4 regions of the Turicibacter bilis genome follow, and region 2 is predicted to be linked to each of the others. Evidence: predicted binding sites of a transcription regulator. Region 2 holds the regulator's gene; each other region holds the start of a gene.
What was found. Region 2 encodes HrcA, which represses chaperone genes, less so after heat shock. Its sites were predicted from a motif close to TTTTAGCACTNNNNNNNNNNNAGTGCTAAAA; they were not measured.
Positions count from the first base shown of each region.

Region 1: J0J69_RS10410 (co-chaperone GroES) is a predicted target of HrcA. The motif match lies at 4,187-4,217, and genes of this name have one in related genera.
Region 3: clpB (ATP-dependent chaperone ClpB) is a predicted target of HrcA. The motif match lies at 3,176-3,206, and genes of this name have one in related genera.
Region 4: htpG (molecular chaperone HtpG) is a predicted target of HrcA. The motif match lies at 4,296-4,326, and genes of this name have one in related genera.

Region 1 is NZ_CP071249.1:2,143,908-2,151,551, forward strand. Features, by position in the region: gene J0J69_RS10385 (redox-sensing transcriptional repressor Rex) at 1-226, shown strand, start outside; gene J0J69_RS10390 (ECF transporter S component) at 484-1,113, shown strand; gene coaBC (bifunctional phosphopantothenoylcysteine decarboxylase/phosphopantothenate--cysteine ligase CoaBC) at 1,114-2,325, shown strand; gene J0J69_RS10400 (type III pantothenate kinase) at 2,319-3,086, shown strand; gene J0J69_RS10405 (ECF transporter S component) at 3,336-3,998, shown strand; gene J0J69_RS10410 (co-chaperone GroES) at 4,233-4,520, shown strand; gene groL (chaperonin GroEL) at 4,572-6,191, shown strand; gene acpS (holo-ACP synthase) at 6,278-6,619, shown strand; gene J0J69_RS10425 (DUF378 domain-containing protein) at 6,656-6,859, opposite strand; gene J0J69_RS10430 (LolA family protein) at 6,994-7,644, shown strand, end outside.
Region 2 is NZ_CP071249.1:637,280-644,923, forward strand. Features, by position in the region: gene J0J69_RS03000 (16S rRNA (uracil(1498)-N(3))-methyltransferase) at 1-444, opposite strand, end outside; gene prmA (50S ribosomal protein L11 methyltransferase) at 486-1,430, opposite strand; gene dnaJ (molecular chaperone DnaJ) at 1,642-2,784, opposite strand; gene dnaK (molecular chaperone DnaK) at 2,872-4,680, opposite strand; gene grpE (nucleotide exchange factor GrpE) at 4,706-5,263, opposite strand; gene hrcA (heat-inducible transcriptional repressor HrcA) at 5,276-6,298, opposite strand; gene trxA (thioredoxin) at 6,506-6,820, opposite strand; gene J0J69_RS03035 (amino acid ABC transporter ATP-binding protein) at 7,025-7,644, opposite strand, start outside.
Region 3 is NZ_CP071249.1:1,194,946-1,202,589, reverse strand. Features, by position in the region: gene leuS (leucine--tRNA ligase) at 1-588, shown strand, start outside; gene J0J69_RS05905 (YuzF family protein) at 670-972, opposite strand; gene J0J69_RS05900 (class I tRNA ligase family protein) at 1,187-1,564, shown strand; gene J0J69_RS05895 (P-loop NTPase family protein) at 1,742-2,176, shown strand; gene J0J69_RS05890 (Cof-type HAD-IIB family hydrolase) at 2,218-3,042, opposite strand; gene clpB (ATP-dependent chaperone ClpB) at 3,260-5,848, shown strand; gene J0J69_RS05880 (hypothetical protein) at 6,117-6,482, shown strand; gene J0J69_RS05875 (hypothetical protein) at 6,547-6,732, shown strand; gene J0J69_RS05870 (ABC transporter ATP-binding protein) at 7,157-7,644, shown strand, end outside.
Region 4 is NZ_CP071249.1:199,491-207,134, reverse strand. Features, by position in the region: gene J0J69_RS01035 (IS110 family RNA-guided transposase) at 1-856, opposite strand, end outside; gene J0J69_RS01030 (alpha/beta hydrolase) at 1,071-2,144, opposite strand; gene htpG (molecular chaperone HtpG) at 2,408-4,273, opposite strand; gene J0J69_RS01020 (YhgE/Pip domain-containing protein) at 4,424-6,577, opposite strand; gene J0J69_RS01015 (Fur family transcriptional regulator) at 6,604-7,017, opposite strand; gene J0J69_RS01010 (gamma-glutamyl-gamma-aminobutyrate hydrolase family protein) at 7,179-7,644, opposite strand, start outside.

The DNA of each region.
Region 1 (7,644 bases), 1.3 Mb from region 2:
GTATATTGAAGAACACCGTGTTACTTATGTTATTTTAACAGTACCACCGACAGTTGCTCAAAGTGTTGCAACATCATTAGAAGGGTTAGGTATTAAAGGTATTTTAAATTTATCTTCTACAGTGATTAATGTGAGTGAAGACATTACCGTTCATGAAGTAGATTTAAATATGGAGTTAGAGACATTATTCTTCTATGTTTTTCAAAAAGAACAAGCAAAACATTAGTACTTTTTAAATTTCGTCCGTTATAAGCTTATAATCAATTGATTATAAGCTTTTTTTCTTTTTACAGGCGATGAATAATGGTAAAATAATGTTATTTTATTGAAAACTATTCAATACATCAGTATAATTATGAGCGATGATAGCGTTTGTCAAACTTAATGGTGATTTTATAACATCAATTAAGGTCATACTAACGATGTCAAATATAATATTCAAGACGTTGCATTCGAAAGAAGCGACAGTGGAGGAGAAGAAAAATGAATCAATCAAGAAAGAAAACCAAGTTTTTAGTTTTACTAACGATGTTTTGTAGTATTCAAGTTGTTTTAATGTTAACACCACTTGGATATATTCCATTAGGCCCAGTTCGTGCCACAACCATGCATATTCCAGTTATTTTAGCAGGAATTTTATTGGGAGTCAAAGGTGGAGCTATTACAGGATTAGTTTTTGGATTGAGTAGTGTGATTATTAATACGATTACCCCAACGATTACATCATTTGTATTTACCCCATTTTATTCATTAGGTGAATATCATGGAAACTTCATGAGTTTAGTTATTGCTATTGGTCCACGTGTCTTACTTGGGGTATTAGCTGCAGTGATTTATCATTGGTTTAAAAATAAAAATAATAAAATGAGATTATTCGGTAGTGGAGTTACGGCTTTAGTTTGTACGTTAATTCACTCCATTTTAGTGCTTGGAATGATCTACTTATTCTTTGGTCCAAGTTATGCAGCAGCCAAAGGAGTTGAAGTTTCAGCTTTATTTGGCTTATTACTAGGAATCATTACGACAAATAGTGTACTGGAAGCCATCTTAGCTACATTAATTATTGCACCATTAACGAAGGTGTTAGAACCAATTACGAAGAAGGTGATTTAGTTGAACAAAAAGACTATTGTATTGGGAGTTTGTGGGGGAATTGCAGCTTATAAAAGTGCACAACTTGCAAGTAGTCTATATAAAAAAGGTTATGATGTTCATGTCATTATGACGAAAAATGCTACAGAATTTATTACACCGATGACATTTGAAACATTAACTCATAATCGTGTATCTGTTGGAACGTTTGATCGCAATTTCCAGTATGATGTGAATCATATTTCATTAGCTAAGCGCGCAGATTTATTTGTTGTGGCTCCAGCTTCAGCAAATTGTATTGCGAAGTTTGCTCATGGATTAGCGGATGATATGTTGACGACAACGTTTTTAGCCGCGTCTTGCCCAAAACTCATTGCACCTGCAATGAATACAGGAATGTTAAATAATCCAATCACACAGCATAATATTGAGATTTGTAAAAAATATGGAATGACTTTTGTTGAATCAGATAGTGGTTATTTAGCATGTGGAGATGTTGGGAAAGGTCGTTTGGCAGAAATCGAGGATATTGAAGATGCGATTGAAAGTTTATTAGTTAAGGACAAGCCTTTAAAAGGAATGAAAGTTGTCGTAACCGCAGGACCCACTCAAGAAGATTTAGATCCAGTTCGTTTCATGACGAATCATTCAAGTGGGAAGATGGGGTATGCAGTGGCACGTGCTGCTCGTAATTTAGGTGCGGATGTGACGTTAGTAACTGGGCCTGTTTCATTAAGAAAGCCAGTTTTCATGGATGTTGTTGAGGTTAGAACAGCAATTCAAATGTTTGAAGCAGTTGAGGCTCTAAAAGATGAGTATGATATTTTAGTGAAGTCAGCAGCCGTTTCAGATTACCGAGTGGAGCGTGTGAGTGATCATAAAATGAAAAAGCAAGGTAATCAGTTGACGATTGATTTTGTAACCAATCCAGATATCTTAGCTCATATGGGGCAGCTAAAAAAGGCGAATCAAGTTGTTTGTGGGTTTGCTATGGAGACTCAAGATTTAGTTGAGAATGCTACGAAGAAGTTAGTGAATAAAGGTGCTGACTTGATTGTTGCAAATCAGTTAAATGAAGATGCAGCGGGATTCAAAAAGGATACGAATGTGGTGACGATTTTAACGGGTGAGGGGATAACGAAGTTAGATGTCATGTCTAAAGAAGCACTTGGTTATGAGATTATGAATCGTTTATTACAGATTTTAGTGAAGAAAAGAGGGATAGTATGTTAGTCGTTATTGATGTAGGAAATACGAATATTACACTAGGAGTTTATGACCAGGATGAATTAATTGCAAATTTTCGGCTAACGACTAAATTGCAACGAACATCAGATGAATTTGGAATTACGTTATTTTCATTCTTCCAAACAAAGAATATTGATCCAAAGGGGGTTGAGGATGTTTTAATCTCTAGCGTTGTGCCTAAGATTATGCATTCTTTAACAAATGCTATTCGTAAGTATTTTAATATTGAACCAATCATTGTCGGCCCAGGTATTAAGACCGGTATTAGTGTGAAAACTGAAAATCCAAGAGAGGTGGGAGCTGATCGTATTGTTGATATTGCAGCAGCATATCATATTTATGGTGGTCCAGCGCTTGTTATTGATTTTGGGACGGCAACAACCTATGATTATGTCAATGAAAATGGTGAGTTTGAGTTTGGGGTCACGTCACCAGGAATTGAGATTTCTGCTCAAGCTTTATGGACACAAGCTGCAAAGTTACCTGAAATTGAAATTAAAAAGCCTGCGACGATTATGTGTCGTAATACGATTACGAGTATGCAAGGTGGATTAGTTTATGGTTATATCGGTCAAACGGAATACATTATCAAAAAAGTAAAGGAAGCTGTTGGTAAAGACATTAAAGTGGTAGCGACTGGTGGACTTGGGCGTATCATTTATAATGAAACTGATATGATTGATATTTATGATCCAGATTTAGCTTTTAAAGGAATGAAAGTTATTTATCATAAAACAAAGGGATAAGAAGATTATTGATCGTTGATAAAAAGGAATCAAATGTATTTGGTTCTTTTTTTATGTTCAGGCAAAATAAAAGGAAAATTATGGATTTGTTATTGATAGTAATCACAGATTTAAATATAATAGGAGAAGTAATTCTACTAATGAGACTTAATGATGATCAGTTGACATCAATTAAGTAAAGCGTTAGGGGGATTAAAAATATTATTCAAGACGTTGCATTCAGAAGAAGCGACAGTGGAGGAGAAAGAAATGAATCAATCAAGTAAGAAAACCAAGTATTTAGTTTTAGTCACCATGTTTTGTAGTATTGAGGTATTATTGATGTTTACCCCTCTTGGATTTATTCCAATTGGGCCGATGAAGGCCACAACCATGCATATTCCGGTTATTTTAGCAGGGATTTTATTAGGAATCAAAGGGGGTGCAATTACTGGTCTTGTCTTTGGGATTTCGAGTGTTGTCAATGCCACGATTAATCCAACGATTTTATCATTTGTATTTACGCCTTTTTATTCGCTTGGCGAGTATCACGGAAATTTCATGAGCTTAGTTATTGCTATTGTACCTCGTGTATTGTTAGGCGTATTAGGTGGTTTAATTTATAGTTGGTTTAAAAATCGAGATAAAAATATGATTGGCGGAGGCGTAACAGCACTATTGTGTACAGTTCTACATACGGCGATGGTATTAGGAATGATTTATATCTTTTTTGGACCAAGTTATGCAGCTGCTCAAGGGTTAGATACAACACAGTTATTAATGGCCTTAATTGGATTGGTATTTACAAATGGTCTTTTAGAAGCCTGTGTAGCTACAGTTGTAATTGTACCATTAGTAAAAGTACTAGAGCCAATGGCTCAAAAAATGGGCTTAACTCATATGAATATAAAGTTAAATAAAGTTGAACGCTAGAGCTTTAAGCTAGGAGTAATTTTCCTAGCTTTTTTTGATTCGTCAAATAATTGATTTTAGTAGGTGATTTTGATAGAAGAATAGGAATAAATGTTAATATTAAGCATATTAATCATTAGGTAGACTATAATAAAAAGGATTTTGGTTTAAAGTATTGCCATTATTTATTCATCTTTGTATAATTTATTTAATAGCACTCATATAGGTAGAGTGCTAAAACGAGGAGGGACATACATGTTAAAACCATTAAACAATAATGTTGTACTTGAGATTGTTGAGGTTGAAAAGACAACAGCTAGTGGAATCATTCTTTCGGGAGAAGCTTCAAAACCAAAACATTCAGAAGGAGTTGTAGTTGCCATTGGTGATGGAAAGTTATTAGATAATGGGAAACGTCATCCAATAACTGTTGAGGTGGGGCAACGTGTTATCTATAACGGATTTGGTGGAACAAAGGTCTCACATCAAGGAAAAGAATTAGTTATTTTATCCCAAGATGATATTTTAGCAATTGTTGAGTAAGTTAAATTTAGTTTAATATATTAATTTTGATTTAAGGGAGGATTTAATATTATGGCAAAAGAAATTTTATTTGCTGAAGATGCACGTCGTGCGATGATTCGTGGAGTGGATAAATTAGCGGATACAGTAAAAGTAACTTTAGGACCAAAAGGTCGAAATGTCATTTTAGAGCAAAAGTTTGGAGCGCCTCAAATTATTAATGATGGGGTTTCAATTGCAAAAGAAATTGAATTAGAAGATAAGTTTGAAAATATGGGAGCTCGTTTAGTAGCTCAAGTTGCAAGCCGTACGAATGATGTAGCTGGAGATGGAACAACAACGGCAACGGTTTTAGCTCAAGCGATGATTCGTGAAGGAAATAAAAATATTGTAGCGGGAGCTAATCCAATAACGATTCGTCGTGGAATCGAGCGTGCTGTGAAAGTGGCTGTTGAAGCATTAAAGGCTAATTCTAAGCCGATCGAAGGAAAAGAATCAATTGCTAACGTAGCTGCGATTTCTGCTGCAGATGAAGAAATCGGGAAATTAATTGCTGAAGCTATGGAACGTGTTGGTAATGATGGAGTGATTACTTTAGAAGAGTCTAAAGGCTTTGAAACAACAATGGATATTGTTGAAGGAATGCAATTTGATCGTGGATATTTATCATCTTATATGGTGACAGATACAGATAAAATGGAAGCTGTTTTAGATAATCCATACATTTTAGTCACAGATTCTAAAGTTGGTACGTTACAAGACATCTTACCAATTCTTGAGCAGTTAGTTCAAACAGGACGTCCAATGATTATCATTGCTGATGATATTGAAAATGAAGCATTAGCAGCATTAGTTGTTAATAAATTACGTGGAACATTCAATGTGGTAGCTGTTAAAGCACCTGGATTTGGTGATCGTCGTAAACGTATGCTTGAAGATATCTCAATTTTAACTGGTGCTCAATTAATTACTGAGGAGTTAGGATTAGACCTTAAAAATACAACATTAGATCAATGTGGCCGCGCTGGACGTGTGATTGTAACAAAAGATCATACAACCATTGTTGAAGGAACTGGTTCACAAATTGATATTCAAGCTCGTATTGCTCAAATTCGTGCAGAGTTAGAAAATACGACTTCAGAATTTGATAAAGAAAAATTATTAGAACGTTTAGCAAAATTAAGTGGAGGAGTTGCCGTGATTAAGGTTGGGGCAGCGACTGAAACTGAATTAAAAGAACGTAAATTACGTATTGAAGATGCTTTAAATGCGACACGTGCAGCGGTTCAAGAAGGGATTGTTGCTGGTGGTGGAACAGCTTATATGAATATTTACAATGATGTCGCTAAAATTGAAGCAATCGGCGATGAGGCAACTGGGGTTCAAATCGTTTTAAAAGCTTTAGAAGCCCCAATTCGCCAAATTGCTGAAAATGCTGGAATTGAAGGTTCAATTATTGTTTATAAATTAAAAGAGTTAGATCCTGGATTTGGATATAATGCAGCGACTGATGAGTTTGTGGATATGTTTAAATCAGGTATTGTGGATCCAACGAAAGTCACTCGTTCTGCTTTACAAAATGCAGCGAGTATTTCAGCTTCATTCTTAACTGCTGAAGCAGCTGTTGTCGAAATTGAAAAGCCACAAGCAGTTCAAGCCCCAAGTGATATGGGTGGAATGGGAATGATGTAATAAAAAATCTCTAGATTTATCTAGAGATTTTTTTTATGATGAAATAAGATAAGTTATAATAAAGAAGATAACTATTGGAGGTTTTTATGAAGGGAATCGGAACAGATATTATCGAGATTAAACGTATTAAACAATTAAACCACCGTGAACGCTTTATCCATAAATTATTAAGTGAAGAAGAGTTTAGGTTATATCAATCCTTCCAGCATGAAAAAAGGCAGAATGAATTTTTAGCAGGACGTTGGGCAGCCAAAGAAGCTTTATATAAAGCGTTAGGATCCTATTGTGATGGAAAATCATATAAAGACTTTAGTATTATGAATGATGAACGAGGAAAGCCTTATTTATTAAGCCCAACGATCGAAAGCGTTCATATTAGTATTAGTCACTGTGAGAATTATGCGGTTGCATTTGTCATCTGGGCATAAAAAAATCAGCTAAATTTAGCTGATTTTTTTATTGAATTAGTAACGTCTATCTGGTGCAAATAGTAAACCAATATTAATAAGTCCGGCAATTCCTACTAAGGCGTAAACAACGCGTGAGATGATTGCATCTTGTCCGCCAAATAAGAATGCAACAAGATCGAATTGGAAGAATCCAATAAGACCCCAGTTAATTGCACCAATTACCGTTAAAATCAAAGCAATACGTTGAATTAACGACATAGTTTTCGCTCCTTCCTATTTTGGATATTTATAGTATTTAATTAATAAGGGAGTTTTATGTATTAGAAAGCATAAATTAATTTAATATTTCATAGTATTAATTGAAATTGAACTTAATAAAGAGGTGGATAGCGATGAAGAAATTATGTTTAATGTTCGCAGTAGTGCTTACCGTGCTATTAGCTGCATGTGGAGAAATGTCTCAGCAAGACGTTGTTGACAAGCTCACGAGCAACTTAGAAGATGCTAAGTCATATTATGCAACAGGTGTGATGGAAGTTGATAATAATGGCCAAGTGTATCAGTATAATGTTGAGGTAGCTTATCAAAAACCAGAGAATTACAAAGTTACGTTAAAAAATGAAACAACAAACAATGAGCAAATCATACTAAAGAATGACGAAGGTGTCTTTGTATTAACACCTGCGTTAAATAAGCAATTTAAGTTCCAAAGTGATTGGCCATTATCAAGTTCACAAGTTTATTTATATCAATCATTAATGACTGATATTTTAAACGATGCTGAAGTAAAGTTTGAATCTGGAGAAGAGAATTATACATTTGAAGCTAAAGCGAATTATCATGGAAATCGTGATTTAGTTTCTCAAAAAATTACGTTTGATAAAAAATCATTAACTCCAGCAGAAGTTTACGTAGTTGATAGTGAGGGAGAACCTCGTATTTCAATGAAATTCTCTTCATTTAATTTTGATGAAAAACTTGCAGATGGATACTTTGATTGTCAACAAACAATGGAGTATTCACAAGAAACAATGGGTGAAGGT
Region 2 (7,644 bases):
AACTGTCGGAACCATTTGTCGATGCGATTGCTCTGCTGCTTCTTTGGCAATCTTATTCCAACGTTCTACTTTCTTACTCGCTTTTTTCGCATCTAACTTTACAACTGAACGTTCCATATTAAGTGGAATAAACTCACTAGCCCCACATTCCGTTGCCTTTTGAATCACCCATTCAAATTTATCACCTTTTGGTAACCCATGTGCAATTGTCACTTCAATTGGAAGCTCTGTTTGTGCTTCAATTACAGAGTCTAATGTAACTTCAATCTCTTGTCCATTCATTTGCTTAATGGTTGCAAAGTGACACGCTTTATCTTCATTACATACAATAATTTGATCACCTGGCTCCATACGCATGACACGTGACATATGATGCGCATCATCACCCGTAATAATGGCACCATCCCCTTGAAATTGAGTATTGTTTAAAAAATAGCGTTGCATTCCATTGCCTCCAATGACTGATTATTCTCTATTTACAATTACTACTTGCAACCATTATAGATTGCCACAATAGCAACCCATCCATTCTTCTCTTTTACTTCAGTTACTGTAAAATGATGAGCATTTAATGCTTGTACCACTGCGTCTTTTTCATGATCGACAATTCCTGAACAGATAAATGTTTTACCAACCGGTAATACTTTTTCAACATCGCTTAACATATTAATGATAATAGGGGCTAAAATATTAGCTACCATTAAGGTTGGTTGTTGCCCTAAAGCACCTACTCCATCAATTAAATTATTTTTTTCAACTAAAATATTTTGACAATGATTCATTTCAATATTTTCTTTCGCACGAATCACAGCCATCGCATCTAAGTCGACGGCATAAACTGACTTCGCCCCAAGTTTTGACGCTGCAATTGCCAAAATTCCTGACCCTGTCCCAACATCGACCACAACTTGTTGAGAATTCACATATTTTTCGATTAATTCTAGACAAAGTTGTGTGGTTTCGTGTGTTCCCGAACCAAAGGCCATTCCTGGATCTAACATAATTTCAACGACCGATGGATCCGTTGTTGGCTCTAACCAACATGGCTTAATGACTAATGTCTTAGTGATTTCGATTGGGTTATAATGCTTTTTCCAACTATTCGCCCAATCTTCTTCATCTAACATTTTAATCTCCAATTTATTATGGTCATAATGATCCAGTTTTAAATTTAATAATTGCGTTCTTACAAACTCTAATTGATTTTCAATATCTGATGTGACCGCTAAGTAACCTTTAATAACCACACCTGTTGTTGGATAGTCATCAGGATTTAAGCGATAAATCTCACCAAAATGATCTTCATGAGCTTCTGTTAATGTATTTGAGTCTTCTACTAGTACTCCCTTTGAACCAGCTTCAATAAAAATATTGCTAACTAAATCAAATGCCTCATGAGTTGTATGAAAACTTAGTTCTAACCAGTTCATATGGTCACCTCATTTTAAATTATCGTACTATCCATTCAAGTTGTTATAACAATCAAATAACAATTCTCGACTCGATAGCTATTTTTTCTCATTTTCTAATTATAACACAAAATCAATCAAACATAAAATTATGTCTCTTTGTTTAATTCTGTAAATTTATAAATCTTTAGTATAAAAAAGGTTGTGAGAACAAAACTCACAACCCTTATTATTATTTAAAAGCTTTTTTTAACTTATCCCAAATTGATCCTGATTTATCTTCTAATTGATCAAATTCATGTAATAATTCACGTTGACGATGGTTAAGTTTTTTAGGTACGACTAATTTAACTTTAACGTATAAGTCTCCCGTCATTTCGCGGTTAATGTACTTAATTCCTTTATTACGAACTCTAAACTCAGTCCCTGATTGAGTTCCTTCCGGAATCTTCAACGCTACTTTACCATTTAACGTTGGAACTTCAACTTCTGCTCCTAATGCCGCTTGAGAGAATGAAATTGGAATTTCACAACGTAAATCGTATCCATCACGGATGAAGAAATCATGTGGTAAAACACGGAATGCGACATATAAATCACCACTTGGACCACCATTACGTCCCGCTTCACCTTGTCCACTTAAGCGGATTTGTTGTCCATCATCAATTCCTGCAGGAACTTTGACTTCAATTGTTTTTGTTTTATTAACTGTTCCACGACCATGACAAGCATCACACTTATGTTTAATTTTCTTACCAGCTCCATGACAATCTGGACAAACAGTTTGTGTTTGCACGCGACCTAAAATCGTATTTTGAACTTCAGTTACGCGACCGCTTCCACTACAACGTGAACATGTTTCCACATCATCTTTTGAACGCGCACCACTTCCACCACATTTCGTACACTCTTCTTCACGATTAACTGAAATTTCTTTCGTTGTTCCAAAGGCTGCCTCTTCAAATGAAATAGTAATGGCTTGTTGTAAATCATTTCCGCGTTGTGGAGCATTTGGATTACGACGACTGGCACCTCCGCCAAAGCCACCAAATCCTCCGCCGAACATACTTTCAAAAATATCACCAATGTCTTCAAATCCTCCGGCACCGCCGAAGCCTCCAAAGCCACCAAATCCACCTTGTCCACCAAAGCCTTCTGCTCCTGCATGTCCAAACTGATCATATGCAGCACGTTTTTGTTCATCACTTAACACATCATAAGCTTCTTGAACTTCTTTAAATTTCTCTTCTGCATTTTCCTCTGTTGAAACATCGGGATGGTATTGTTTCGCTAATTTACGATAAGCACGTTTGATTTCGATATCACTTGCTGATTTTGAAACCCCAAGGACTTCATAATAATCACGTTTTGCCATGCCTTTTTACCCTCCTTCTTTTACTTTCCTAACTATACCATAAAAAAAAGTCAAAGTCATAGTAGACTTTGACTTTTTACTTTTTTATTATACTTCTTTATATTCAGCGTCTACTACTGAATCGTCACCTGATTCTGCTCCACCTTGAGCGGCTTGCCCAGCTTCAGCTGCTTTTGAATAAACTTTAACTGCTAATTCTTGAGCCACTTTTTCAAGTTCTTCTTTTTTCGCTTTAATTTCATCTACATTTCCTTCGCTTAATGCTTTTTCTAATGCTTCAACACCAGATTCAACATTTGCTTTTTCTTCTGCAGTTACTTCATCCCCTAATTCAGTGACTGATTTTTTAGCTGCGAAGATTAATTGTTCTGCTTCATTGCGAAGTTCTGCTTGCTCTTTACGTTTAGCATCTGCATCTGCATTTTCTTCAGCTTCACGTACCATGCGATCGATTTCTTCGTCAGTTAATCCTGATCCTGAAGTAATTGTGATACGTTGCTCTTTTTGTGTTCCTAAATCTTTTGCCTTAACATTTACAATACCATTTGCATCGATATCGAATGTTACTTCGATTTGAGGGATTCCGCGTGGTGCTGGTGGGATATCTCCTAATTGGAAGCGTCCTAATGTTTTATTATCACTTGCCATTGGACGTTCACCTTGTAAGACATGAATATCTACTGCTGGTTGGTTATCCGCTGCAGTTGAGAATACTTGTGATTTTGAAGTTGGGATTGTTGTGTTACGAGGGATTAATACTGTCATAACTTGTCCCATTGTTTCGATACCTAATGATAATGGAGTTACGTCTAATAATAAGATGTCTTTAACGTCACCTTGTAAGACTCCACCTTGAATTGCAGCACCCATTGCTACTACTTCATCTGGGTTTACTCCTTTATTAGGTTCTTTTCCTAATTCATTTTTAATTGCTGCTTGAACTGCTGGGATACGAGTTGATCCACCAACTAATAATACTTGATCTAAGTCATTAGCTGTCATTTTTGCATCTTTTAATGCTTGACGAACTGGTCCCATTGTACGTTCTACTAACGGTGCAGTCATCGCATCAAATTGTGCACGAGATAATGTTTTTTCTAAGTGTAAAGGACCTGTGGCATTCATTGAGATAAATGGTAATGAAATTTGGACTGAAGTTACCCCTGATAAGTCTTTTTTCGCTTTTTCAGCTGCATCTTTTAAACGTTGCATTGCCATTTTATCTGCTGATAAATCAACACCAGTTTCTGATTTGAACTCTTTAACTAACCAATCAATAATCACTTGGTCGAAGTCATCTCCACCTAAGCGGTTATCTCCTGCTGTAGCTAATACTTCGAATGTTCCATCTGCTAAATCTAAGATAGATACGTCGAATGTTCCTCCACCTAAATCATATACTAAGATGATTTGTTCTTTATCTGTTTTATCTAATCCGTATGCTAATGCAGCTGCAGTTGGCTCATTAATAATACGTTTTACATCTAAACCAGCGATACGTCCAGCATCTTTTGTCGCTTGACGCTCAGCATCATTAAAGTAAGCAGGTACTGTAATAACAGCTTCTGTTACTGGTTCACCTAAGTAAGCCTCAGCAGTAGCTTTTAAGTTTTGTAAAATGATTGCTGAAATTTCTTGTGGTGTATATTCTTTCCCTTCAACTGTCACTTTGTGGTTTGTTCCCATATGACGTTTGATTGACATAATTGTATTTGGGTTCGTAATTGCCTGACGTTTAGCCACATCACCAACTTGACGTTCTTCACCTTTAAATGAAACAACAGATGGTGTTGTACGAGCTCCTTCTGGATTAGCAATAACCTTTGCCTCTCCACCTTCCATTACAGAAACACATGAGTTTGTTGTTCCTAAGTCGATACCGATAATTTTACCCATAGAGATTCATCCTCCTTAATCTATATTATTCGCTAACTTTTACCATTGATGGTCGGATCACACGATCCTTTAGCTTATATCCTTTTTGTAACTCTTGTAATACCATTCCTGATTCTACACCTTCTACAGCTTCTTGCATCACTGCTTGGTGTACTGTTGGGTCGAAAGCAACACCCTCTGCTACGATTACTTCTACTCCTTCTTGTTTAAGAGCATCCACTAATTGAGCATGGATCATTTTAAATCCTGTTAAGAATGTTTTCGTATTTTCATCTTCAACCGTACTTGATAATGCACGTTCAAAGTTATCAATTGCTGGAATAATATTTGTTACAATTGATTGCGAACGATACTTTACTTCACGTGCACGTTCTTCATTCATACGACGCTTGAAGTTTTCAAGCTCTGCCGCATTACGTAGCAATTGATCTTTTAACTCTTCAATTTGCTGCTTTAAACTTTCAGTTTCAGAGATTGTTTCAACTGTTTCTGTTGCTTCAGACTCTTCTTGGCAGCACGTTGATTCTACAGCTTCCACATTTTCTTCATTTAATTCCTCAACTGATTGGGCATCCTTATTCAATCGTCCCACCTCCTATTTATATAAATCAGACATGATTCGAGCAACTTGTTCAAGAAGTGGAATAATTTTACGATACTCCATTCGGGTCGGACCTAGTACCGCAATTTTACCAAATTCATGATCACTAATCTGATAAGGAACTGTAATTAGCGTACAATTCTCCATCGCTTTAATCTCATTCTCTTGTCCAATTTTAACCGTTAATTGATGGCCGTCTTCGTCGGCTTCTATTACTTTAACAATTTCATCAGCTTCAATCATATTAAATAAATGATACGCTTTATCTAAATCGTTAAATTCAGGTTGTTTTAAAATATTTGACTTCCCACTCAAAATATAATTTTGTTGATTTAATGACTGGGTTAAAAGTTGTAGCATCGTATACATAATTTCTTCTTTATAAGAAATAAAATCATGTAATTGATGTTCAAAACTTTCTGTCAATTTTTCATGAACCTGTCCAATGTATTCTCCTACTAATAACTCATCGAGTGCTTTGATAATGCTTTCCATTCTAGTCATATCAATATTAGTTGGAAGAGTAATTGTTCGACTTTCTACATGGCCTTGATCTGTAATCAAAACAAACACCGCTTGACGTTCTGAGATTGGAACAAGTTGAATTTTTTTCACTCGACTATAATCTCTAGAAGGTCCAAGTAAAATCGATGTGTAGTTAGTCAAACTCGATAAGAGCTTCACAGCTTCTTTAATCGTTGTTTCACGTTCAAATTGTTTTTGATCTAACAATTGTCTAAATATTCCTACTTCTGGTGTTGTCTCCATCGGTTCTTGATTTACAATAAAATCTACATAATAGCGATAGCCTTTCTGACTAGGCACACGACCACTTGATGTATGAGTTTTTTCAATAAATCCCAAATCTTCTAAATCCGCCATATCATTACGAATGGTTGCAGCAGAGAAGTTTAACTCCTCCTTTTTAGAAAGGATTCGCGAACCAACTGGTTGTGCAGTTTGTATGAACTCTTCTACAATTGCCTTTAAAACTAATATTTGACGTTCTGTTAGCAATGTAAACACCTCTTTTAGCACTCATTAACCCTAAGTGCTAATACCATTATATAAAACTCTATTAGCACTGTCAACACTATAGTGCTAATTTTTTTGTTTTTTATCTTTATTATACAAACTCAAATCAGACGTTTTCGAGATAGACAATGGCTGATAATAAAACAAAAGAAGGTACAATGCATAGTGTACCCTCTTTTTTAAATTTCATTATTTATTTGTTTCAATTAATGATAATAATGAGGCTTTAGGTTGGAAACCTACTGTTTGTTGAACTGCTTGTCCATCTTTGAATAAAATTAATGTTGGAATTGACATTACTTTATATTCAGCTGCAACTGCTGGACAGTTATCTACGTTTACTTTAACAATTTTTGCTGTTCCTTCTAACTCTGTTGCTAATTCATCTAAAACTGGTGCAATCATTTTACATGGTCCACACCAATCAGCATAGAAGTCAACTAATACTAATCCACTTGCGATTTCTTGAGCAAATGATTCTTCTGTTGCATGAATGACTGACATGTTCATTCCTCCTTTTATACCCTTTTTCTATACTTTAGTATAGCACATTTCCATGAAATTACAAATAATTTGCACTTTCCCCCATATTATCTCACATTTATCAGAATGTATCCACAAGAGCATGAACTAAAATTTTCAAAAACATGAATTTTATAGATCGTTTCATCATAACTGTCATTAAAAAATATGAACTGAATAACTCTCCTAAAGGCTCTTAGATAAATAACGATGTAAGAATTCTTTTGTACGCTCTTGCGTTGGATTTATGAAGATTTGCTCAGGTGTGCCTTCTTCAGCAATAACCCCTTTATCCATAAAGACCACACGATCACTAACCTCTTTTGCAAACCCCATTTCATGTGTTACCACAATCATCGTTAATCCTTCATCCGCTAACTGTTTCATGACATCTAAGATACCACCAACCATCTCTGGATCGAGTGCACTAGTTGGTTCATCAAACAATAACACTTCTGGATCCATACAAAGGGCTCGCGCAATGGCAACACGTTGCTTTTGTCCTCCTGATAGTTGTGTACTACTACAGTTTGCAAATTGCTCCATTCCCACTTTTTTTAAATAAAACATCGCTTTTTCTTTCGCTTCTTCTTTACTTCGTTTTAAAATTTTAGTTTGACCAATCATACAATTTTCCAAAACCGTCTTGTTTTGAAATAAATTAAAGCTTTGAAATACCATTCCCACTTTTGTTCGATGATGATTAATATTAATATTTCCCTTTAAAATATCTTTTCCATGATATAAAATTTCTCCACTATCTGGATTCTCTAATAAATTAATACAACGTAAAAGGGTTGATTTCC
Region 3 (7,644 bases), 560 kb from region 2:
GATGCAGCTATCGCTTGGTCAACTGAAGGATTAGATGGAAGCCGTCGTTTCTTAGATCGTGTGTGGCGTTTATTCGTGACTCCAGAGCACACATTAGCTGAAAAAGTAGTCGCTGAAAACGATGGAAAATTAGATAAAGTTTATCATGAAACAGTGAAGAAAGTAACTGAGGATTATGAAAAATTAAGCTTCAATACTGCGATCGCTCAAATGATGATCTTCATCAATGAATCATATAAAGCAACAAGCATTCCACGTGAATATGCAGAAGGATTTGTTAAATTATTAAATCCAATCGCTCCGCATATGACAGAAGAAATCTGGTCGGTGCTTGGACATGAAGGAACTGTTTCATATGAAGCATGGCCAACATATGATGAAGCAAAATTAGTATCGGATACCATTACAATCATTGCCCAAGTTAACGGTAAGTTACGTGCTCGTATCGAGGTAGCTGCTAATATTTCAAAAGAAGACATGTTAGAAACAGCGATGGCACATGAAAATGTTCAAAACTTCGTTGCTGGAAAAGAAATTGTAAAAACAATTGCTGTTCCAGGAAAATTAGTTAACATCGTTGTTAAATAATTAGAATAACTATTAAAAGCCCTCTAATCCCACCACTGATTAGAGGGTTTTTTGTTTATTGAAATAAATAAGCGTTAGAAATTATTTAACAGGCATAATCCAAACAATCTCTTTGATACGTATAAAAAATGTATTTCCGTTACTTTCCAAAATTACATGATCAGGTTTAGTGCCAATGAGTTTTCCTTCAATACTTCCTGTACTCATTTGAATTTTTAAAGTTGCTCCGATAACAGAAAATAACGTTTCATAAACAAATAAGTCATAGTAACCTTCTAACTCAACTTCTCCTAAACTTGTCATCAATGATGGCATTTTTGCTTGTGTAGTAGTTGTAGCATTTTGTCTATATGGATATTCATAATTGGATGAATAATAATACATCCCTATCACCTCAGTTAAAATTCATTACAGGATAATATATTTTTGTTTGTCATAAAGGGTGCGGGTATATCTAATGAGATAAAATTTAAACTAAATTATATCGAAAATTAAGATTAAAAGGATAGGTTACTTAAGAGATAGTATATATCGAGAAGAATTTATTTTTTAGAAGAAAAAATAAATGAGAGATAAATAAGTTTAAGATTGATAGAAAATGATGATCTTCATCAATGAATCATATAAAGCAACAAGCATTCCACGTGAATATGCAGAAGGATTCGTTAAATTATTAAATCCAATTGCTCCTCATATGACAGAAGAAATCTGGTCAGTCTTAGGACATGAGGGAACTGTTTCGTATGAAGCATGGCCAACATATGATGAAGCAAAATTAGTATCGGATATCATTACAATCATTGCCCAAGTTAACGGTAAGTTACGTGCTCGTATCGAGGTAGCTGCTAATATTTCAAAAGAAGACATGTTAGAAACAGCGATGGCACATGAAAATGTTCAAAACTTCGTTGCTGGAAAAGAAATTGTAAAAACAATTGCTGTTCCAGGAAAATTAGTTAATATCGTTGTTAAATAATTATTAAATATACAAAAAAACTCATGGGTTAAACCATGAGTTTTTTGTATAATTTCCTTTTTATTTGAATATAAATGAGGTAAATTAAGTCTTTTTGAAATTTTTAGAATATTGTACAATATTTCAACATATATTGTGGCGGAAAAGTGTTAAGATGAACAAAAGGGGGATTTATGAATGAAAAGGTGGATTGTTTTAGGGGAAAATTCGACAAAAATGTACCGATTAACTAATTGGATGCATCAAAAGACAGGATTAGAAATAATAAATGGCGATGAAATTATTGAGCATGACAATCGTGAGCAAGCAATAGAGGCTCTATTAAATAATAATGAATGGGTAGTTAGAACAACCTATAATCGGGCACTAACTTTAATGGGGGATGAGGCCAATGGAGTTGTCTTTGTAGATTTTCCGTTATGGAAAAATATTTTAGATGCCATACTGCATTTTAATTTTAAAAGGGTTAAAAAAGCTTTCTACTATAAACGTGTAAAACGTCCATGGGTTCTGAAGAAATTAGATCAGTTTGGAGTAGAAAAACAAGTGATTATTATAAAAAATAGACGTACAATGAGACGCTTTGTTAAAAATTTAACAGTCCCAAATTAAAAGGTCATAAGCTAGTTAAAGCTCATGACCTTTTTCATTATTTATTTTTTAGGTGTTAAGATGTATTCGTGGATGTAGTGAGCAACGCCGCTTTCTTTGTTTGATTTTGTTGTGGTGTTCGCTACTGCTTTTAGTTTATCGATGGCATTATCCATGGCGACACCGACTCCAGCATATGTTAACATTTCGATATCATTATCTCCGTCACCGAAGGCGATAATATCTTTTTGTTCAATGTTAAAGTATTTAGCTAATTTTTCGATGGCTGTTGCTTTATTTGTATTTGATTTAAATACTTCGATAATGTTGACATTATCGCCATCCCATTTGCGGCATGTCACGATGTCACCGTAGTTTTCACGTAAGAAATTCATGACTTTTTCTGGGTATCCCTCTTTAGCTTCTAATAAGAATCCGTTTGGATGTTCGTCTAATGTTTCTTTAAATGGTCCGTATTTCACTGATGTACATGTTTCAATATGGAACCAATCACGAATAGTATCCCCTTGATGTAAGACATATAAGTGATCTTTGTATTCACAAAAGGCATTGACGATATAATCTTTTAATTCTGAATCGAATAAAGTTAAAACAACCTCTGTTGGGATTTGAGCCACAATATCCTCAAAGGTTTCGTCTTCTGGATGATGTATATAAGCTCCATTAAAGTTAATAATAGGTGTATCAAGACCTAACTCTTTGTAGAAGTGTAACGATGCACGTGCTGGGCGGCCTGTTGCAATCACAACGATATGTCCTGCTTCTTTTGCAGCGATTAAAGCTTCTTTTGTATTTGGGTCAAGTGTTTCCCAATTTTGTAATGCAGTTCCATCTAAGTCTGTTACGATTAGTTTCTTTGTTTCCATTAAAACACCTCCGGATAAATATGATAACACAGATAGCGAACAAGTTAAATGAACTTATACAAGATGTGGTAAATTTGTGCAACGTGATTAGTCTTGGCTATTTACAAAATAATAAACACTTACATTTTGGAATTATTAGCACTCTTATTGACTGAGTGCTAAAACAAGAGTATAATGATAGTATCATCATAGATGATGAAGAAATGGAGTGAGAATCATGAATATTAATAAAATGACTGAAAAGCTACAACAGGGCTTAGTAAATGCACAGTCTCTTGCAACTTCATTAAATCACCAAGAGATTGATACCCCGCATTTATTAATGTCCTTATTACAAGACCATGACGGATTAGCCGCTCGTGTTTTTACAAAGGCAGGCTATCCGATTCAAGAGATATTACAAGAATTAAAACAAATTTTAGATAAAAAGCCAGCTGTTACTGGAGCAACAGGTGATCCATACGTTTCAGCAGATTTAAATCGTGCTTTATTAAAAGCAGATGATTATGCTCGAGCTTGGAAAGATGATTATTTATCAGTGGAGCACGTCTTGCTTGCGATGCTCGAATCAAAAGATTATCAAATGAAGCAATTAATAAAAAAACATCAGATTAATGAAAAGCACTTAAAAGAAATTATTTCACAGATAAGGGGGAATTCACGCGTGATGACACAAAACCCAGAAGCAACTTATGAAGTCTTAGAAAAATACGGACGTGACTTAGTAGAAGATGTAAAATCAGGAAAAATTGATCCGGTTATTGGTCGCGATGAAGAGATTCGTCGTGCGATTCGTATTTTATCTCGTAAAACAAAAAATAACCCGGTGTTAATTGGTGAGCCTGGGGTTGGTAAAACTGCTATCGTTGAAGGGTTAGCTTGGCGTATTGTTCGACAAGATGTGCCTGAAAGTTTAAAAGATAAAGTGATTTTTGAATTAGACTTAGCCGCTTTAGTTGCTGGTGCTAAATATCGTGGTGAGTTTGAAGAGCGTTTAAAAGCGGTATTGAATGAAGTTAAAAATAGTGATGGACGTATTATTTTATTCATTGACGAAATTCATACCATTGTTGGAGCAGGACGTACAGATGGTGCAATGGATGCAGGGAACTTATTAAAACCATTATTAGCTCGTGGTGAATTACACTGCATTGGTGCTACAACATTGAAAGAATATCGTGAATATATTGAAAAAGATCCTGCCTTAGAACGACGTTTCCAAAAAGTTCAAGTGAATGAACCAACAGTCGAAGATACCGTTTCAATCTTACGTGGATTAAAAGATCGCTTTGAAGTACACCATCGTGTTAGCATTTCAGACCGTGCGATTGTAGCAGCTGCGACGTTATCAGATCGATATATTACGGATCGTTTCTTACCAGATAAAGCCATCGATTTAATTGATGAAGCGTGTGCAACGATTCGTACTGAAATTGACTCGTTACCAGAAGAGGTGGATCGCATTAGTCGTCGTGTGACTCAACTTGAAATTGAAGAGGCAGCTCTTAAAAAAGAAAAAGATGAGAATAGTAAACAACGTCTAGAGGCGTTACAAAAAGAATTAGCGAACTTAAAAGATGAATTAAATGTTTTAAAATTACAGTGGGAAAAAGAAAAACAAGCGATTCATGGTGTGGCGGATCTTAAAAAAGAATTAGAAGGGGCACGTCGTGCATTAGAAGATGCCCAAGCACGTGGCGAATATGAAAAAGCAGCCGAATTACAATATGGAAAAATCCCAAGCTTAGAAAAACAAATTGCTGAAGTTGAAGCGATGCAACACGATGAAGCAGGGAAAGAAAATCGATTACTTCGTGAAAATGTCACAGAAGAAGAAATTGCTGAAATTATTTCACGTTGGACCGGGATTCCAATTGCGAAACTCGTTCAAGGTGAACGTGAAAAATTATTAAATTTAAAAGAAGAATTAAAACGTCGTGTCATGGGACAAGATGATGCCATTGATTTAGTCGGTGATGCCATTATTCGTGCACGTGCTGGAATTAAAGATCCACATCGTCCAATCGGTTCATTCTTATTCTTAGGGCCAACAGGGGTTGGTAAAACCGAAATTGCTAAAGCATTAGCGGAATTCTTATTTGATAGTGAAGAACATATTGTTCGTATTGATATGAGTGAGTATATGGAGAAACATGCGGTCTCTCGTTTAGTTGGAGCGCCTCCAGGTTATGTGGGATATGAAGAAGGTGGACAGTTAACAGAAGCCATCCGTCGTAAACCATACTCAATCGTCTTATTAGATGAAATTGAAAAAGCTCATCCAGACGTATTCAATATTTTATTACAAATTTTAGATGATGGACGTATTACAGATTCACAAGGTCGTACAGTAGACTTTAAAAATACCATCATCATTATGACGTCAAATATTGGATCACATATCTTACTTGAAAATCCTAACTTTGAAGAAGCTCAGGAACAAGTGTTAGAAGTTTTACGTGATTATTTCAAACCAGAGTTATTAAACCGTATTGATGAAATTATTACGTTTAATCCATTATCAGAATCTATTATTTATCAAATTGTCGATAAATTTATTGCTGGATTAAATGCGCGTTTGGCAGAGCAACGTATTACGGTTCGCTTAACCGATGCAGCTCATGCTTATGTAGCTGAAGCGGGATTTGACTCAGTATATGGAGCGCGTCCATTAAAACGATTCATTCAACGTACAATCGAAACAAAACTTGCACGTGCATTAATTGCAGGAGAAATCGAAATGGATACAACGGTTATTGTTGATGCTGTTGATGGTAATATCGTCTTATCATATGAAAAAAATTAATGAATCATGGCTCATAGAGACTTAAGCTCTATGAGCTTTTTATATGTGAGGAACAAACAAATACAGAGAGGATGAATGTAAAATAACTTAATAGTGTATTAGTATTTAAGATAATTTTAAGGTAAAGGTGTTAAGATGAGATTAACATGGTTTTTCATAAGATGAACTTGGGAAAGAGAAAACATTCAGTAGGTTGGATAAATAATTTATCTAGTCCTATCTAATTGTTGGGAAATAGTAAAATAGTTAAGTGAAATAGGAGGCTGTTATGAAGAAAAATAAATTTAAAAGTGTTTCAAAAGTTACGATTGGAGTCTATGTTCTAGCTGTTCTTATGGGTGGAATAGCTTTATATAATGTGTATACGTGCTATGATTATATCGCTTCAATCGTTGAGCAAGGATTTGTTGTCTCTGAAAATTTAACAGATGTGATTAATTACTATCTTTCAAATGTAACGCCATATGCTTTTTATACACTTTGCTTAGGGGTGATGGGGTATCTTGTTCAAAAAGTTAGCAATCTTGTTGAACTTCAACAAGTAAGTGTCGTAGAAATTGAGGAGATCATAGAAGAATCAGAGAATGCAGATGAAGATTATGAGAATCTTTTAAAAGAAATCGAAACACAATAAGCTGTAGAAGAAGTCTGAATAATATAAGGAGTATGATTCAGACTTTTTTAGTTGGATATATTTTTTGATTGAAGCATTAAGAGATGAAGGAATTATTTCATTATCAGAATGTGATAAGAATGAAAAAGAACATATGAAGATTGTTGTAAAAGATAGCAAAACAAATTTATATTATAAAATTGAACAAACTGAAGAGGAGATAAAGATAGAATTATTAACAGCGTGCTATAGCTATTTATTATCTATTTAAATTAATTCTAGTTTGTTTTGTGATTATTTTTATGATTTGGGAGATGGTTAATATCATTTTTAACTAAAGTTAGGTTGTCGATGAGACAACTTTTTTTATGACTTTAGAAGGGAATGAAGCATTATTCGAATTTTATAAAATATTTAGGTGTTATATATTCCAAAAAATGTAAATACGTGTATAATGAGTAATTGATGATAAATTTTTATGAAAGGGGGCGAGCATGATGGTTGTTTTAGCTCATCAAAATCAATTTAAATTTAACGGGGTGGCTATTTCATAAAAATAAACTTTGAAGTGTCGCTTCAGGGGGAGTTGTGAGAACATGTAATCTTATGCCAAAACAAGATTAATTTTTTTATTAAGATTAGTGGTGTAAGAATGGGAATATTTTTTAGCAACAAAGGAAAGTCAGGTGAATGAAGTGAGTGAATTAAAGAGTATTTATCGTTGGCTTGAAGGGCAACGTTTAAAAGTATTGGGCGCATTAGTAGCGACAGCGTGTGGGATTATTTTCTCAACCTTAATTCCATTAGTTAACCAAACCGCGATTGATATGGTCATTAAACAAACGACTGAGGGGGAACAAACAATTATTTCAAAAATTGTTTTATCAGTTTCAACGTTCCAAGGTCAATTGTTAATGTGTGGATTTTTAATTATTCTATTTACGATTATTAATGCTTTATTTAACTTCTTAAAGGCCAGATGGTCAGCAGAGGCATCAGAAGATTTAGCGAAAAGTTTAAAAGATAAAATGTACAATCATATTCAACAGTTATCGTTTATGTATCATAAACGTGCCGAAACTGGGGATTTAATTCAACGTTGTACATCAGATATTGATACGATTCGTTTATTCTTATCGTCTCAATTAGTTGAGATGGGGTATTCAATTTTAATCTTTGTGAT
Region 4 (7,644 bases), 440 kb from region 2:
AAGCTAGATGCCCCGCAGTTGGAAATTGATTCATATCCAATCCGATTTCAGCTAAAATAATTTCCGCACTTTTCTTTCCGACTCCAGGAATTTGTTCAAGCTTCTTAATCGCTTCCCAATATTCTGCCATATACGTCTCAATGATGATATCCATCTCTTCAATTCTTTCAGATAATTCATGAAGATGCGTGAGAACTTGTTTCATCATCATTTTTTGAAAAGGGGTCATAATTCCTTCCATCGCCTCTGTCACCTCTTTAACAGAAGCCGATATCCGACTGATAATTAAGGTTTCAGCTGTTTTTTCATCCATCATTTCATCATTGTTTAGAACATAATCCAGTAGATTCATCGTTGTTTTACCTGTAATAGTTGAAAGAACCGAACCAATTTTAATATTTGCACCTTCTAATAATTTTTGAAGTCTGTTAAGGGCACGAGCTCTTTCTTCAGTTATCGCTTTGCGATACCTTGTCGCCTCTCTTAATTCACGTTGTTCACGACTTGGAATAAAGCTTGATTTAAGTAAACCGTGGCGAAGTAAATCGGCTAACCAAGCACTATCTAAAACATCTGTCTTCCGACCAGGAACAGCTTTAAAGTCTTTGGCGTTCACGATCATATAATTTAAACCGCGCATTTCAAAGATGTTAACCAGTGGTTTCCAATAAACAGAAGTCGATTCCATCGCTACCATTTCACATTGATTCTCTTCAAGCCAATTAGCCATTGCTTTGATATCTTTTGTTTTGGCACTAAATTCCTTGATTTCTTGCTTGTGGCCTTTACACAAACAGGCAACCAATTTCATCTTATGCACGTCAATCCCACAACAAGTTTTGTAAAGAACATCCATGGTCTGAATTCTCCTTTGAATATAATTTACGTACAATGCCAACTTCATGATTATTATTCTACTATACGTCCTCAGGGACAAAATGTGGTTCAAAGAGAAGTTGTCAGAACAGTCTATATATCGGTCTATTCGATCCAAGAAACATCGTCCTTGATTGTACAACATATTGTGAGTGAACCTAAGCCATCTCATTCAACGCACACTTTATTTTCGTTTATTGTGGTGCCTCTAGGGCGTGATGGTCTATATACAACTCGTGCTGTGCATTCTCAATTAAATAAAAATCAATTTCATGAGCTGAATTTGCAAAAGAATATTGACCATATGGCAGCACAGCTCTATCCTCTTCTGCTTGAAATAATAAGATTGGAGCGTCTATGAAAGCAATATTTTCTTTCTTAAGTGCTTGATGAATGGCATCGATTGATGCTCTTACCCATTGCCAAGAAGAACCGAATGTTGGAGAAGTGCTACTTGTAAATCGTTGTTGATACATAAAACTTCCTCTCTTTTGACTATTGGTTAATAAGTGAGTTGAAGTGATTTCTTGCTCTAATTCTTGACGATAAGGTTCTCCCACTAAGTAATCTGTTTTCTTTCCTAATAGGCAACCTAACTTAATATACGGATAAGCAAATCCTTCCCAAATTCCTGCAGTATCTACTTGAAACATTGGTGATGATAAAATCAAGCCATCGATAAGCGTTGGATACTGCTCAGCTAATAAGGCAGCAATACACCCGCCCATCGAATGTCCGAATAAAACGATTTGAGTCATCTTCACTTCTTTTATAACAATCTCCTCGATTAAATAACGCAAATCATTCACATAAACAGCATAATGATCTACATCAACTAAATTTCTATCACTTGGACTACGGGTTGACTCTCCATGACCATATTGATCAAAGATATAGACTTGATAGTTCATATTTAAAAAATAATAAATTGCTTCTTGATACTTCTCTTTTTTCTCACAGTTTCCATGTATCATAATAATCGTCGCTTTAGGTTCTTCGAGAAGATAACTTTCATACACAATCGTATGTCCATCATTCATAAAGCTCTCACTTTTTCTATACTTCTCTAGTTTGGGGTACACATATTTAGTCATATTTTCTATATAATCTTCTTCTGATAAATAAAAATCGTCGATTGCTTTTTCTAAATTCAATACTTTTAATTTTGAACAACTTTCATCATATCTAAATAGAAACTGATAGATCATGACATAAACGACAGCTATCAAACATAAAGTGAAAACACTGTAAAGGATTACCCTTATCATTTTTATCCCCTACTTAATTTTGCTAGTTTATCATCGTTATTGTAAGTCTATGAAAATAAAGTTTTAAAAATTCCTTTGTTTCGTCTTTACTCTACCAAAGCATATTAAACCCGCATTACCCTACATTTTTTAATAGCAATTCAAAAGACAACTTAATATCACTGGATTTAATTCTTTTGATTAAAGTTCCATTTCTATTAATTCATTAAACAACTTTTTATCCTATCAAAAAAGGCGACTATCATTGATAGTCACCCATTTTTTTATTTCATTAATCGACAAACATTATTTGTAAAGGCCACTGGATCTTCAATATCTAAACCTTCGATTAAGCGTGCTTGATTATATAAGACATCTGTAAATAAATCAAACTTCTCTTTGTCATGTTCATATGCAGCTTGTAATGATTTAAACACATCATGGTTAACATTAACTTCTAATACTTTATCAGCTTTTACTTGCTGACCATTTGGCATTGAGTTTAATACCTTTTCCATTTCAATTGATAAATCCCCTTCATTAGCTAAACAAACAGGATGAGATTTTAAACGGCGGCTTGCACGAACAGTTTTAACTTTTCCGCTTAATACTGACGTCATATTTTCAAATAACGTTGCAAACTCTTTTGTTGCTTCCTCTTCTTTTGCATCTGTATCTAATCCTAAATCCGCACTAGAAACTGATTTAAATTCTTTGTCTTGGTATGACATTAACATTTTAATCGCAAATTCATCAATATCTTCTGTGAAGTATAAAATCTCATATCCTTTATCTAACACAGCCTCTGATTGTGGTAACTTTTTAATACGATCAATAGAATCTCCTACGGCATAGTAAATATGCGTTTGATCTTCTTTCATACGAGACACGTATTCATCTAATGTCACTAATTTATCTTCATGAGATGAAGCAAACATTAATAAATCTTGTAGCACGTCTTTGTTTGCTCCAAAGTCTGAATAAACACCATATTTTAATTGACGTCCAAATGATTGATAGAATGTTTCATACTTTTCACGATCATTTTTAATCATTTTTTCTAATTCATTTTTAATTTTCGTTTTAATGTTCTTTGCAATTAATTTTAATTGACGGTCATGCTGTAAAATTTCACGAGAAATATTTAACGATAAATCTTCTGAATCGACAATTCCTTTGACGAAACTAAAGTAATCTGGTAATAGGTCGGCACATTTATTCATGATTAAGACACCACTTGAATAAAGTTCTAATCCTTTTTCATACTCTGTTGTATAGAAATCGTATGGCATCTTCTCTGGAATATAAAGAATAGCATTATAGCTTACTGTTCCATCTACACTTAAATGAATATGTGCTAATGGTTGATCAAATCCAAAGTGTTTTTCATTATAGAAGTTTTCATAATCTTCATCAGTTAATTCGCGTTTATTTTTCTTCCAAATTGGAACCATGCTATTAACTGTTTGTTCTTCTGTGACTTCTTCATATTCACTTTCACTACCTTCTTTTAGTTGTGAGCGTGTTAAATCCATTTTAATTGGATAACGAATGAAGTCTGAATATTTTTTGATAATTGATTTTAATTTATAGACATCTAAATACTCATCAAAGTTTTCATCTTCTGTATTTTCTTTTACTGTTAAAATGATGTCTGTTCCAACCGTTGCTTTTTCACATGGCTCAATCGTATATCCATCGGCTCCACATGATTCCCACTTATAAGCTGTTTCTGCTCCTAAAGCTTTTGAAATGACAGTCACTTTATCAGCCACTAAGAAAGCTGAATAAAATCCAACCCCAAATTGTCCAATAATATCATGACCATCTTCTAACTCTGTATCTTTTTTAAATTGTAATGAACCACTTTTAGCGATAACCCCTAAATGTTCATCCAACTCCGCTTCTGTCATACCGATTCCTGTATCAGAAATCGTAATCTGACGCTTTTCTTCATCAATAGAAATTTTAATAAAGTAATCATCTGCATTGAAGCTTAAATCTGAATCTGTTAAGGCTTTATAATATAGTTTATCAATCGCATCACTTGCATTCGAAATTAACTCACGTAAGAAAATTTCACGATGTGTGTAAATTGAATTAATCATTAAATCTAATAATCGTTTTGACTCTGCTTTAAATTGTTTCAATTTAATCGCTCCTCTGTTCTTTTTTTATCACTCTCATCATTAGAGTGCTAACACCCATATCAAATATATATCATACCCTAAATTTGGTGTCAACATTTTAATCCGCTATCACAGTAAATTCCAAGAAAAAATCGCATGATTTTCATGCGATTATTCCCCTAACCCACTTTCTTCAAATTTCTCAGCAAATCCTTGTAATAACTTATTAATTGGTTTCTTTAAAAATAATGAAATAAGAACTGCCCCCACACTATAGATACACATAATGATAATATCTTTTGCTAAAACATTTTCCACGATTCCACCAATCGATTCACGTGCAAAAGAAATCGCATATGTAAAAGGCAAAAATGGATTAATAATTTGGAAGAACTTAGGTGTTAATTGAATTGGGAAAGTTCCTCCTGAACCTGCCACTTGTAAGACTAATAGAATAATTGAGACAACCTTTCCAACGTTACCAAATACTGAAACGAGTGAATAAACGATAAAAGTAAATGTGATACTCGTGAATAAAATTCCAACAATAAATAAACCTGGATTGACACAGTAGATATTTAAAAGATATAAATCACCTAATGCAATAATAAGACCTTGAACAAGTGCAATTGTTGCAAACAACAAGAACTTTCCAAAATATTCTTCACTTGGACGATATTCGCCTTTTGCATGAACCGATAACATTGAAATTAATAACGTCATTCCGACCCACTGAGCGAGTACACTATAAAATGGTGTCATCGCAGTACCGTAGTTATGCATTGGGAAGATGGTTTCCTCAACTAAATCGACGGGAGATGACATAAAGTTTTGACGTTCCGTCACTGCTTCTTGAAGTAACGTTAACACCTCTTGTAAACTTTGGCTTTCATTAATATCACCAAGTTTTGCAGTCACTTCTCTTACTTTATTCTCTGCTTCAGGTAATTTTGAGTTGATATATTCAATGGCGTCAATTCCTTTATCTGCTCCTTCATACGCTGTATTTAATAAGGAAGCAACATCTGGTAATTTTGTTTCAGCCTCTTTTAAAACTTGTAAGACATTAGTTGCTGTACTATAAGCCTGATCAATGACATTATTTAAAGATGGCACAATAGCACTATCAAAACGATTATAAATGGAACTCGCTGTACTTGAAACACTACTTAATAAAGTTTTGATGTTATTTAAAACCGTTAAATTAGGTTCTCCACCATTAACAGTAGTATCATGTAATTGTTGTAAAAAGTCTTTAGCTTTATCTAATTCTCCATTCACACCCTGTAACTGTGAAATTAAATCATCAAATCTCCCAGCTGGGAATTTATTGAAACTCTCTAATACTTTAACAAATGATCGCACTAAACTTTGAGTACTTTCTACTTTTGTAATTAAGTTCTCAATCAATTCAGGAGCTTTGTCTGACCCACTTAGAATGGCCTCTTCTATTTGACTCACATAAGTATTTAGTTCATCAGCAATCGTCTGAATTAATAACAGATCATTTTTTAAGGTCGGCATGAAATCACTTAGCGCTGATTTTGAAGTATCCATGAAACTTTCTAAAGAAGTAATCGTTGTCTTTGCAGAAGTAATGGTCGTTTCAATCAATGGTAAATCGGTCTGAATTGAGGCAATTAAGTCTTTTAATTGAATTCCACCATTATGAGCTGTTTGCACTAAACTATTCATATCGCCAAATTTTGAAATTAATTCTTCTAATTGATCATAAACATGCGATAACTGAGGTAATACGGTTTCTTGAATTTCTAAACCTAATCCTTTTCCCGCTTCAAACAAAATACCACTAACCGTTTCAACAATTGTTTGATTGATATTCTCTTGAACACCAGTAGCCCCTTTACTAGTTAACTTAGGAGCAATAGCATTAATTTTTTCATTCACTCGATAAATCATTTGTCCTTTTTTTACATCACTTGTCACTAAAGATGTAATATCTTGTGAAAAATTATCAGGAATCGTAATCGTTGCATAGAAGGTTCCCTCTTCTAATGCCTTCTCTCCTTCTGCTTCGTCAACAAATTGCCATCCCATTAAATCATTTTCTTTTAATTGATCAACCACTTGATCTCCAATATTAATGAGTTTTCCATTGAACTCAGTTCCCTTGTCATTATTAATCACACCAATTTTAATTTGACTCGTTGCTTGCTGACCATAAGGATCCCACGATGCTTTAATATTAAACCACGCATAAAGTGACGGTAATATACATAAGGCTAAAATAACGATAAGAGCGGCATAATTTGTAAAAATACGCTTAAGGTCCTCTTTATAAATCGTCCAAATATTTTTTATCATTTTAAATCTCTTCCTTCTTAACTAACTCATTCTATTTTACAATCCCTGCATTGTCCATAAAAGATCGTATGACTTAAATCTAATTTAAAGGCAGATTTTTGCTCGAAGATTGCACTGATTTTTTTTATTTCTTCACACGAAATATTTTCAACTTTACCACAGCGTTCACACTTTACATGACAGACGAATGCCTCGGTTGATTGTTCGTCCACATAACGATAACATGCTGTTGGTCCATCACCACGTAAATACTTTCGAATAATCCCTTTTTCTAATAATAAATTAAGATATCGATACACCGTTGATTTGCCTATCTTTGTTCCTTTAGAACGAAAATGGCTAATAATCTCTTCTGCAGTAATATGTCGATCCCGATTTGAAGCTAGATAGCTTAAAATTAAGCTCCGTTGCCTCGTCTTATAGCCTTTTGACTCGGTCATATTCACACCTCATTCTCATAAATTTGAAACTCAGTTTCAAATTCTACTCCTCTTTGCAGAAACTGTCAATAAATTTTATCTAATGGACCAACAAAAAAGAGAAAGGTGTCTTTTTTTAGGATACCTTTCCCTTCAAATTTCATACATGTGCAGACTTTAATTTATGTTCTTTTACAACTATTCACAAACTGTTCAAAGAGCATTCTTTCTTGTTCATTTGTTTTACATCTCGATTCAGGATGCCATTGAACAGCCACTAAAAAGGGGTAATTAGAATGATGAATCGCTTCTATTAAGCCATCGCTTGAAAGAGCTTCAACCATTAGTCCTTCACCTAACTTTTTAATGCCCTGATGGTGTCTGCTATTCACCTGTAAAGTATTCACATTTAACCACTGAGCTAACAAGCCACCTTCGACAAAAAAAACTTCATGAACCGGTTGATCATACGGGATTTGTTGTCGATGTGAGAAGTTGCGATCTTTTTTATATTGTGTTGGGATGTCTTGAAAAAGTGTCCCCTTAAAGAAAACATTTAAGAGTTGTAGTCCTCGACAAACCCCAAAAATAGGTTTATTTTGCTCTATTATTTTTTCTACTAATTTCAACTCAAATCTATCCCTAGAA